2 regions of the Xanthomonas theicola genome follow, and region 2 is predicted to be linked to the other one. Evidence: riboswitches for the same ligand, from Rfam matches in the RefSeq annotation. Region 2 holds a riboswitch; the other holds the start of a gene.
What was found. Region 2 has a riboswitch for cobalamin ahead of G4Q83_RS21415 (ribonucleoside-diphosphate reductase subunit alpha). Riboswitches for the same ligand answer to the same signal wherever they lie in the genome.

Region 1: linked by a shared signal. The riboswitch ahead of btuB (TonB-dependent vitamin B12 receptor) and the one ahead of G4Q83_RS21415 (ribonucleoside-diphosphate reductase subunit alpha) in region 2 are both predicted to bind cobalamin.

What each region holds. Positions count from the first base shown of each region.
Region 1 is NZ_CP049017.1:676,536-679,940, forward strand. It holds gene btuB (TonB-dependent vitamin B12 receptor) at 28-1,899, opposite strand; cobalamin riboswitch at 2,012-2,226, opposite strand; gene G4Q83_RS02975 (TfoX/Sxy family protein) at 2,253-2,687, opposite strand; gene G4Q83_RS02980 (GAF domain-containing protein) at 2,684-3,178, opposite strand; gene bioD (dethiobiotin synthase) at 3,364-3,405, shown strand, end outside.
Region 2 is NZ_CP049017.1:4,592,412-4,595,816, forward strand. It holds gene G4Q83_RS21405 (MarR family winged helix-turn-helix transcriptional regulator) at 1-23, shown strand, start outside; gene G4Q83_RS21410 (organic hydroperoxide resistance protein) at 135-566, shown strand; cobalamin riboswitch at 877-1,097, shown strand; gene G4Q83_RS21415 (ribonucleoside-diphosphate reductase subunit alpha) at 1,278-3,405, shown strand, end outside.

The DNA.
Region 1 (3,405 bases), 830 kb from region 2:
GCGCCGTGTGGCGCAGCCCTTCCCAGCTCAGCGTGCCGCCGGCGCGTAGCGCAGGGCCAGCGCGTACTCGCGGCCGGGCTGGTTGTACCAGTTCACGGTCTGGTAGTCGCGGTCGAACACGTTGCTGGCCTTGGCCTGCAGCGTCCAGTCCGCCGCGAACGCGTATTCCACGCGCAGGTCCAGCGTGCCGTAGCCGGCCACGCGCACGCTGTTGGCCGCGTCGTCGTAGCGGTGGCCGCTGCCGAACGCGGTCACGCCGAGCTTGACTGCGCCGAAGCCGCGGTCCACGTCCAGCCGCGCGGTGTTGTGCGCGCGCCGCGCCAGCCAGTTGTCGCGGTTGCCGCCATCGCTGCGGTTGCGCGGATCGGTGTGGCTCAGCTGCGCCGACAGTTCCCAGCCGGCCAGCGCGGCGTAGCCGGTCAGCTCGGCGCCGCGGATGCGTGCTTGGTCCACGTTGACCGGCAGGAAGGTGGCGGCGTCGTAGGAGATCAGGTCCTCGACGCGGTTCTCGTACACGTTGAAGGTCCAGTTCCAGGCGTCGGCGTACTGCGCCACGCCCAGGTTGCCGCTCTTGGACTGCTCGGGCTTCAGCTGCGGGTTGCCGGAGAACGGGAAGTACAGGTCGTTGAAGGTCGGCGCCTTGAACCCGGTGCCGACGCTGGCGGTGAGTTTGAAACCGCCCTCCAGCGCCAGGCCCCAGCCGAGGCTGCCGGTGGTGTGCTGGCCGAACTGCTCGTTGTCGTCGCTGCGCACGCTGGCCTGCACCTGCTGCGTGCCGATGCGGCCCTGGTACTCGGCGAACACGCCGGTATTGTCGCGCCGGTCGACGTCGAAGGCGGTGGTGCCGCTGACCTCCTCGCGCTGCCAGTCGGCGCCGGCGCTGAGCAGATGGCCGTCGGCCAAGCCGAAGTCGCCCTGTAGCGATGCGGTGTCGCGGCGGCTGTCGAACGTGCTGACGAAACTGCGCGCGCTGCTGCCGGGGGCGCGGTAGTCGCTGTCGGCCTGGTCGGCGTTGCGGCCGAGCTGGGCGGCCACGTGCACGCGCTCGGACGGGGTCCAGTCGAGCTTGCCGCCGAACACCTGCTGGGTATTGTCGGCCTCGTTGCCGGCGAACAGCGCGTCGCCGTCGTATTCGTTGCGGCTGTCGATGTTCAGCGCCTGCCCCTCGATGCGCAGGGTGTCGCTCAGCGCATAGCCGCCGCGCGCGCCGAGCGAGGCGTTGCGGTAGCCGTCGCGGTCCGGCTGGTCGACGAAGCAGCCGGCCAACAGCGTGGCCGAGCCGTTGCAGGCGTTGATGCCGTCGCTGTCTTGATAGCCGGCCTGCACCGCCAGCCAGCCGCGTTCGCCGCGGTTGCTGAAGCCGGCGCTGGCTTCGCGCAGGCCGTTGCTGCCGGCGCCCAGGTGCAGGTTCTGCTGCAGGCCCCGCCCGCCGCGGCGGGTGAAGATCTGGATCACGCCGCCGATCGCATCGGAGCCGTACAGACTCGAGCGCGGGCCGCGCACGATCTCGATGCGCTCGATCTGGCTCAACGGCAGGTCCTGGAACGCGGCCAGGCCGGCGCTGGCCGAGCCGATGCGCACGCCGTCCACCAGCACCAGCACGTGGTCCGACTCGCTGCCGCGCAGGCTCAGCGTGGTCAGCTTGCCCAGCCCGCCCTGGTTGGAGACGCCGATGCCGGCGCGGCCCTGCAGCAGCTGCGCCAGCGACGTCGCCTGGCTGCGCTCGATCTCGGCGCGGTCGATGACCTGCGCCGGGACCACGCTGTCCTCCACCGAGATCTGGGTGCGGGTGGCGGTGACCAGGACCTGGTCCAGGTCGGCGGCGGCATCGGCGGCGAGCGCCAGCGAGGGCAGGGACAGGACGGACGCGATCGCGACCGAAAGCAGGCGGGACGGCATGGGGCAACTCCGGCGCGCCGATGCGCGCTGTGACGGCGAAGGAGTCGCGAACGGAAGGTGCGAGCGGACGGCGCCAGACGCGGCGCGGCACGCCGCGACGCCCTCCGCATCGCAACCAGTGGACTGCAAGGCCGGTCTCCGGGCTGGCGATCTGGGAGTCAACTCCCGGCTGCGACGCCTTCCCATGCCAGGCACAGTGGCGCAAGTCGTCAGCGCGGATCGCTTACCGTTGCGGGGGCAGCGCCGGCCTTGTCGCAAGACGCACCGGCTTCCCGTTTCAACCTTGCAGGCCGGGGCCGGCAGGTCACCTTGAAGCGGCGAGATTGTACGCGATCGCCGCGGTCGCGCGCGGATCAGTCGGCGTCGCGCTCGCCGGCGTGGCGATCGGCGTCGCGTTCGTCCCCGTGTTCGGCGTCGAACGCATCGCCGCCGGACGCGTCGTCCGCATAGGGCATGTCGCTGCGGTCGCCGTCGCGGTCGAAGTGGGTGGTGGCCACCGGTCCGGCCACCGGCAGGCCGCGCTGTGCGGGCAACTGCGCCGCGGCCGTCTCCAGTTCGCCGAGCAGTTGCATGCGCCGCGCCTCGGGCAGTTCCTGCCAGTGGCAGCCGGTCAGCGCGCCTTCCAGCGAGTACAGCAGATTGAGGCTGGGCTTGAAGCCGGCGCGCCTGACCTTCAGGAACGCGCCCACCGCGCCGGCCGCGGCCAGGTCCTGCTGCGTGCGCAGGCCGACCTGGCGCAGCCAGGCCGCGCTCTTGGGGCCGATGTTGCGCAGCTTGTCGGTGCTCATCGCGGGCTCATCCGCAGTGCCTCGACGTAGACCCGGGCGATCGCCTCCAGGCCGTGCTGGTCATCCTCGTCGAAGCGCGCCAGGTCCGGACTGTCCAGGTCGAACACGCCGACCAACGTGCCATCGCGCAGCAGCGGCACCACCAGTTCCGAGCGCGACGCCGCATCGCAGGCGATATGCCCGGGAAAGGCCTCGACATCGGCGATGCGCTGGGTCTGGCCGCTACTGGCGGCGGCGCCGCACACGCCCTTGTGCAGCGGAATGCGCACGCAGGCGGGCAGGCCCTGGAATGGCCCCACCACCAGTTCCTTGCCGTCGTATAGATAGAAGCCGACCCAGTTCAGCCGCGGCAGCGCGTGGTACACCAATGCCGCCAGGTTGGCGGCATTGGCGATGCGGTCGGGCTCGCCGCCGACCAGGGCGCGGGCCTGGGCGAGCAGTTGGGCGTACTGCTCCGGCTTGCTGCCGGTGAGCGAAGAGGACGCGAACATCGCGCGAGTCTAGCAGCGGCCGCCGGCGGCCTGTGCGCCGGGCCGGTCGGCGCCTGTGACGGGCCCCGGCAGTCCGGCAGGCCGATCCGAATCGCACGCCCCGGCTGCGGGCGCCGACGCAGCGTGGCGTGGCGGCTATCCTGTGCCGCTGCGCCGCACCTGGCGGCCCCGAGGATCCCACCACGATGACCGTTCCCGCCTTCTACGTCGCCGGAACCGATACCGGC
Region 2 (3,405 bases):
GCGGCAACCTGGGCGGCGGCTGACGCCGTTGCCACGAAGCTGACGCCGTTCCATGACGTTTCGTTAATTAAGTCGTGTGCTATTAAATAGCTATCAATCAACCGGCGCGACGCGCCTCACCAGGAGCAACCACCATGGCCTCACCCGAACAGATCCTCTACACCGCCCATGTCACCGCGACCGGCGGCCGCGAAGGCCGCGCCGTGTCCTCCGACCAGACGCTGGACGTGAAGCTGTCCACCCCGCGCGAACTGGGCGGCGCCGGCGGCGACGGCACCAATCCGGAGCAGTTGTTCGCGGCCGGCTATTCGGCTTGCTTCATCGGCGCGATGAAGGCGGTGGCCGGGCAGCAAAAGCAGAAGTTGCCTGGCCAGATCAGCATCGAAGGCAGCGTCGGCATCGGCCAGATCCCCGACGGTTTCGGCATCGCGGTGGAACTGCGCATCGCCGTGCCGGGCATGCCGCGCGAGGAACTGCGGGCGCTGGTCGACAAGGCGCACCAGGTCTGCCCGTACTCCAACGCGACCCGCGGCAACATCGACGTGAACCTGGTCGTCCTCGACTGAGTCGCGCGTGCCGGACGCCGCGCCACGCGCGCGGCGCGGCGGAACCGGCTGCGGCATGCCCCGTGCGGTACCGCCAGCCACGTGCACGGTGCCTGCAGTGGTTAATGGACGCACGCCCGCTGGAGCGGGCGCAGCGCTGGCCAGTGCGTGCGCGCCGCCGCCGTCGGGGCCGCGGCGGCGTTCCGCTGCGTGCGTCCGGACCGTGGCGGCGGCCTGGATCGGGCATCCGGCGGCGCCGCGGCGGCAAACCGTTGCCAGGCTTGGCTTTCCATTTTTAACTACATTTAGCGTTGACGCGGCCAGGCGACCACACTATCTTGTGGTGGTCGGTTCCAGCGGCCACCAGGCCGCGGGATCAAAAGGAAAGCCGGTGCGGCGCGCGAGTGCTCAGGCCGGCGCTGCCCCGCAGCGGTAATTGGGAACGAACCCGTCACCCGCACTGGGGCACTTGCCCTGGGAAGCGACGGGCCAGGAACCGGCCACCGGCCGCGTGCCCATAAGCCCGAGACCTGCCGACAGCCGCGCGAAGCACACAGCGCGGCGCCGACCGTTGCATCTCCGGGGGGGAGAGGGTCGGTGCAACGGTGACCGCCCGCAGGCTCGCACCTGCGCCTCGCGGTCGCTGCGGCGCCGCGTCCCCACCCTGCTGATCCGGTCGGACCGCTGCCTGCGGGGGTCAGGCCGCCGGGTGCACCACGCTTGGAGACCTTCATGAGCCAGACCCACAGCCTGCCGGCCGCTTCCTCCCTCGACGACAGCGCCGCCGCCGCGACTGCCGCCGCCGCTGCGCCGCCCGACGCGGCCGCGACCCCATCCGAGCCGAGCAACGACCAGCGCGCCGTGACCTGGATCGTCAAGGACGGCGGCAACCGCCGCATGGCCTTCGACCGCTCGCGCCTGCAGCGCACCCTGGACCGGATCCACGCTGAGTTCCCGCAGCTGGACGTGGCCGACTACGAGCGCAAGGCGTTCGCCTTCGTCGAGAAGAAGGAAAGCCTGTCGGCCGACGAGATGGTCGACTACCTGATCCGCGAGGCCGAGTCGCGCGTGGACATCGCCACGCCGGAGTGGGAGTACTTCGCCGCGCGCCTGTACCTGCACCGCCTGTACAAGCGCGCCAGCAAAAACCGCTTCTACGATGCCGGCGAGAAGTACGGCTCCTACGTCGGCCTGCAGGAAAGCCTTGCCGACCGCTGCGTGTACTCGATCGACATCCTCAAAAACTACTCCAAGGACGAACTGGCCGAAGCCGGCCGGATGATCGACCCCGAGCGCGACAAGCTGTTCGCCTACAACGGCCTGTACCTGCTGGCCACGCGCTACCTGGCCACCGACAACTCGCACAAGGTCTACGAACTGCCGCAGGAGCGCTGGCTGACCATCGCGCTGTACCTGATGCAGGACGAGGGCAAGTCCGGCAAAGGCGGCCGCGAACGCCGCATGCAGCTGGTCGGCGAAGCCTACTGGGCGCTGTCCAACCTGTACATGACCGTGGCCACGCCGACCCTGGCCAACGCCGGCAAGATCGGCGGGCAGCTGTCGAGCTGCTTCATCGACACCGTCGACGACAGCCTGCAGGGCATCTACGACTCCAACACCGACGTGGCGCGCGTGTCCAAGCACGGCGGCGGCGTCGGCGCCTACCTGGGCTACGTGCGTTCGTCCGGCTCGGCGATCCGCGGGGTCAAGAACTCCAGCGGCGGCGTGGTGCCGTGGATCAAGCAGCTCAACAACACCGCCGTGTCGGTGGACCAGCTCGGCCAGCGCAAGGGCGCCATCGCCGTGTACCTGGACATCTGGCACCGCGACATCGAGGCGTTCCTGGACCTGCGCCTGAACAACGGCGACCAGCGCCTGCGCGCGCACGACGTGTTCACCGCGGTCTGCGTGCCGGACATCTTCATGGAAGCGGTGGAACGCCGCGGCGAGTGGTACCTGTTCGACCCGCACGAGGTGAAGGAGGTCAAGGGCTGGTACCTGCAGGACTTCTTCGACGAGAAGCGCGGCGAAGGCAGCTTCCGCGCCCGCTACGAGGACGTGGTCGCCGACGAGCGCATCGGCCGCAAGGTGGTCAAGGCCATCGACATGCTCAAGCGGATCATGGTCAGCCAGCTGGAGACCGGCAACCCGTTCATGTTCTATCGCGACGAAGTCAATCGCATGAACCCGAACAAGCACCAGGGCATGGTCTATTCCAGCAACCTGTGCACCGAGATCCTGCAGAACATGAGTCCGACCCGGGTCATCCAGGAGATGATCAGCGGCGACCAGATCGTGACCACCAAGCAGGCCGGCGACTTCGTCGTGTGCAACCTGTCCTCGGTGAACCTGGGCCGCGCGGTCACCGCGCAGCCGGACCTGCTCTCGCCCGACGTGCTGGAACGGCTGATCCGGGTGCAGGTGCGCATGCTCGACAACGTCATCGACCTCAACGACCTGCCGGTGCCGCAGGCCACCATCACCAACCAGAAGTACCGCGCCATCGGCCTGGGCACCTTCGGCTGGCACCACCTGCTGGCGCAGAAGGGCATCGACTGGAATTCCAGGCAGGCCGAGGACTACTGCGACGCACTGTACGAGCGCATCAACTACCTGACCATCCAGGCCAGCCTGGCGCTGGCCAAGGAGAAGGGCGCCTACAAGGTGTTCAAGGGCAGCGATTGGCAGAACGGCGAATACTTCAGCAAGCGCGGCTACGACAGCGCGCAATGGCAGGAACTGGCCGCGCAGGTGAGCATCAACGGCGTGCGCAACGCGTGGATGATCGCGGTGGCGCCGAACATGAGCACCGCGCAGATCGCCGGCTCCACCGCCTCGATCGACCCGATCTACAGCGCGT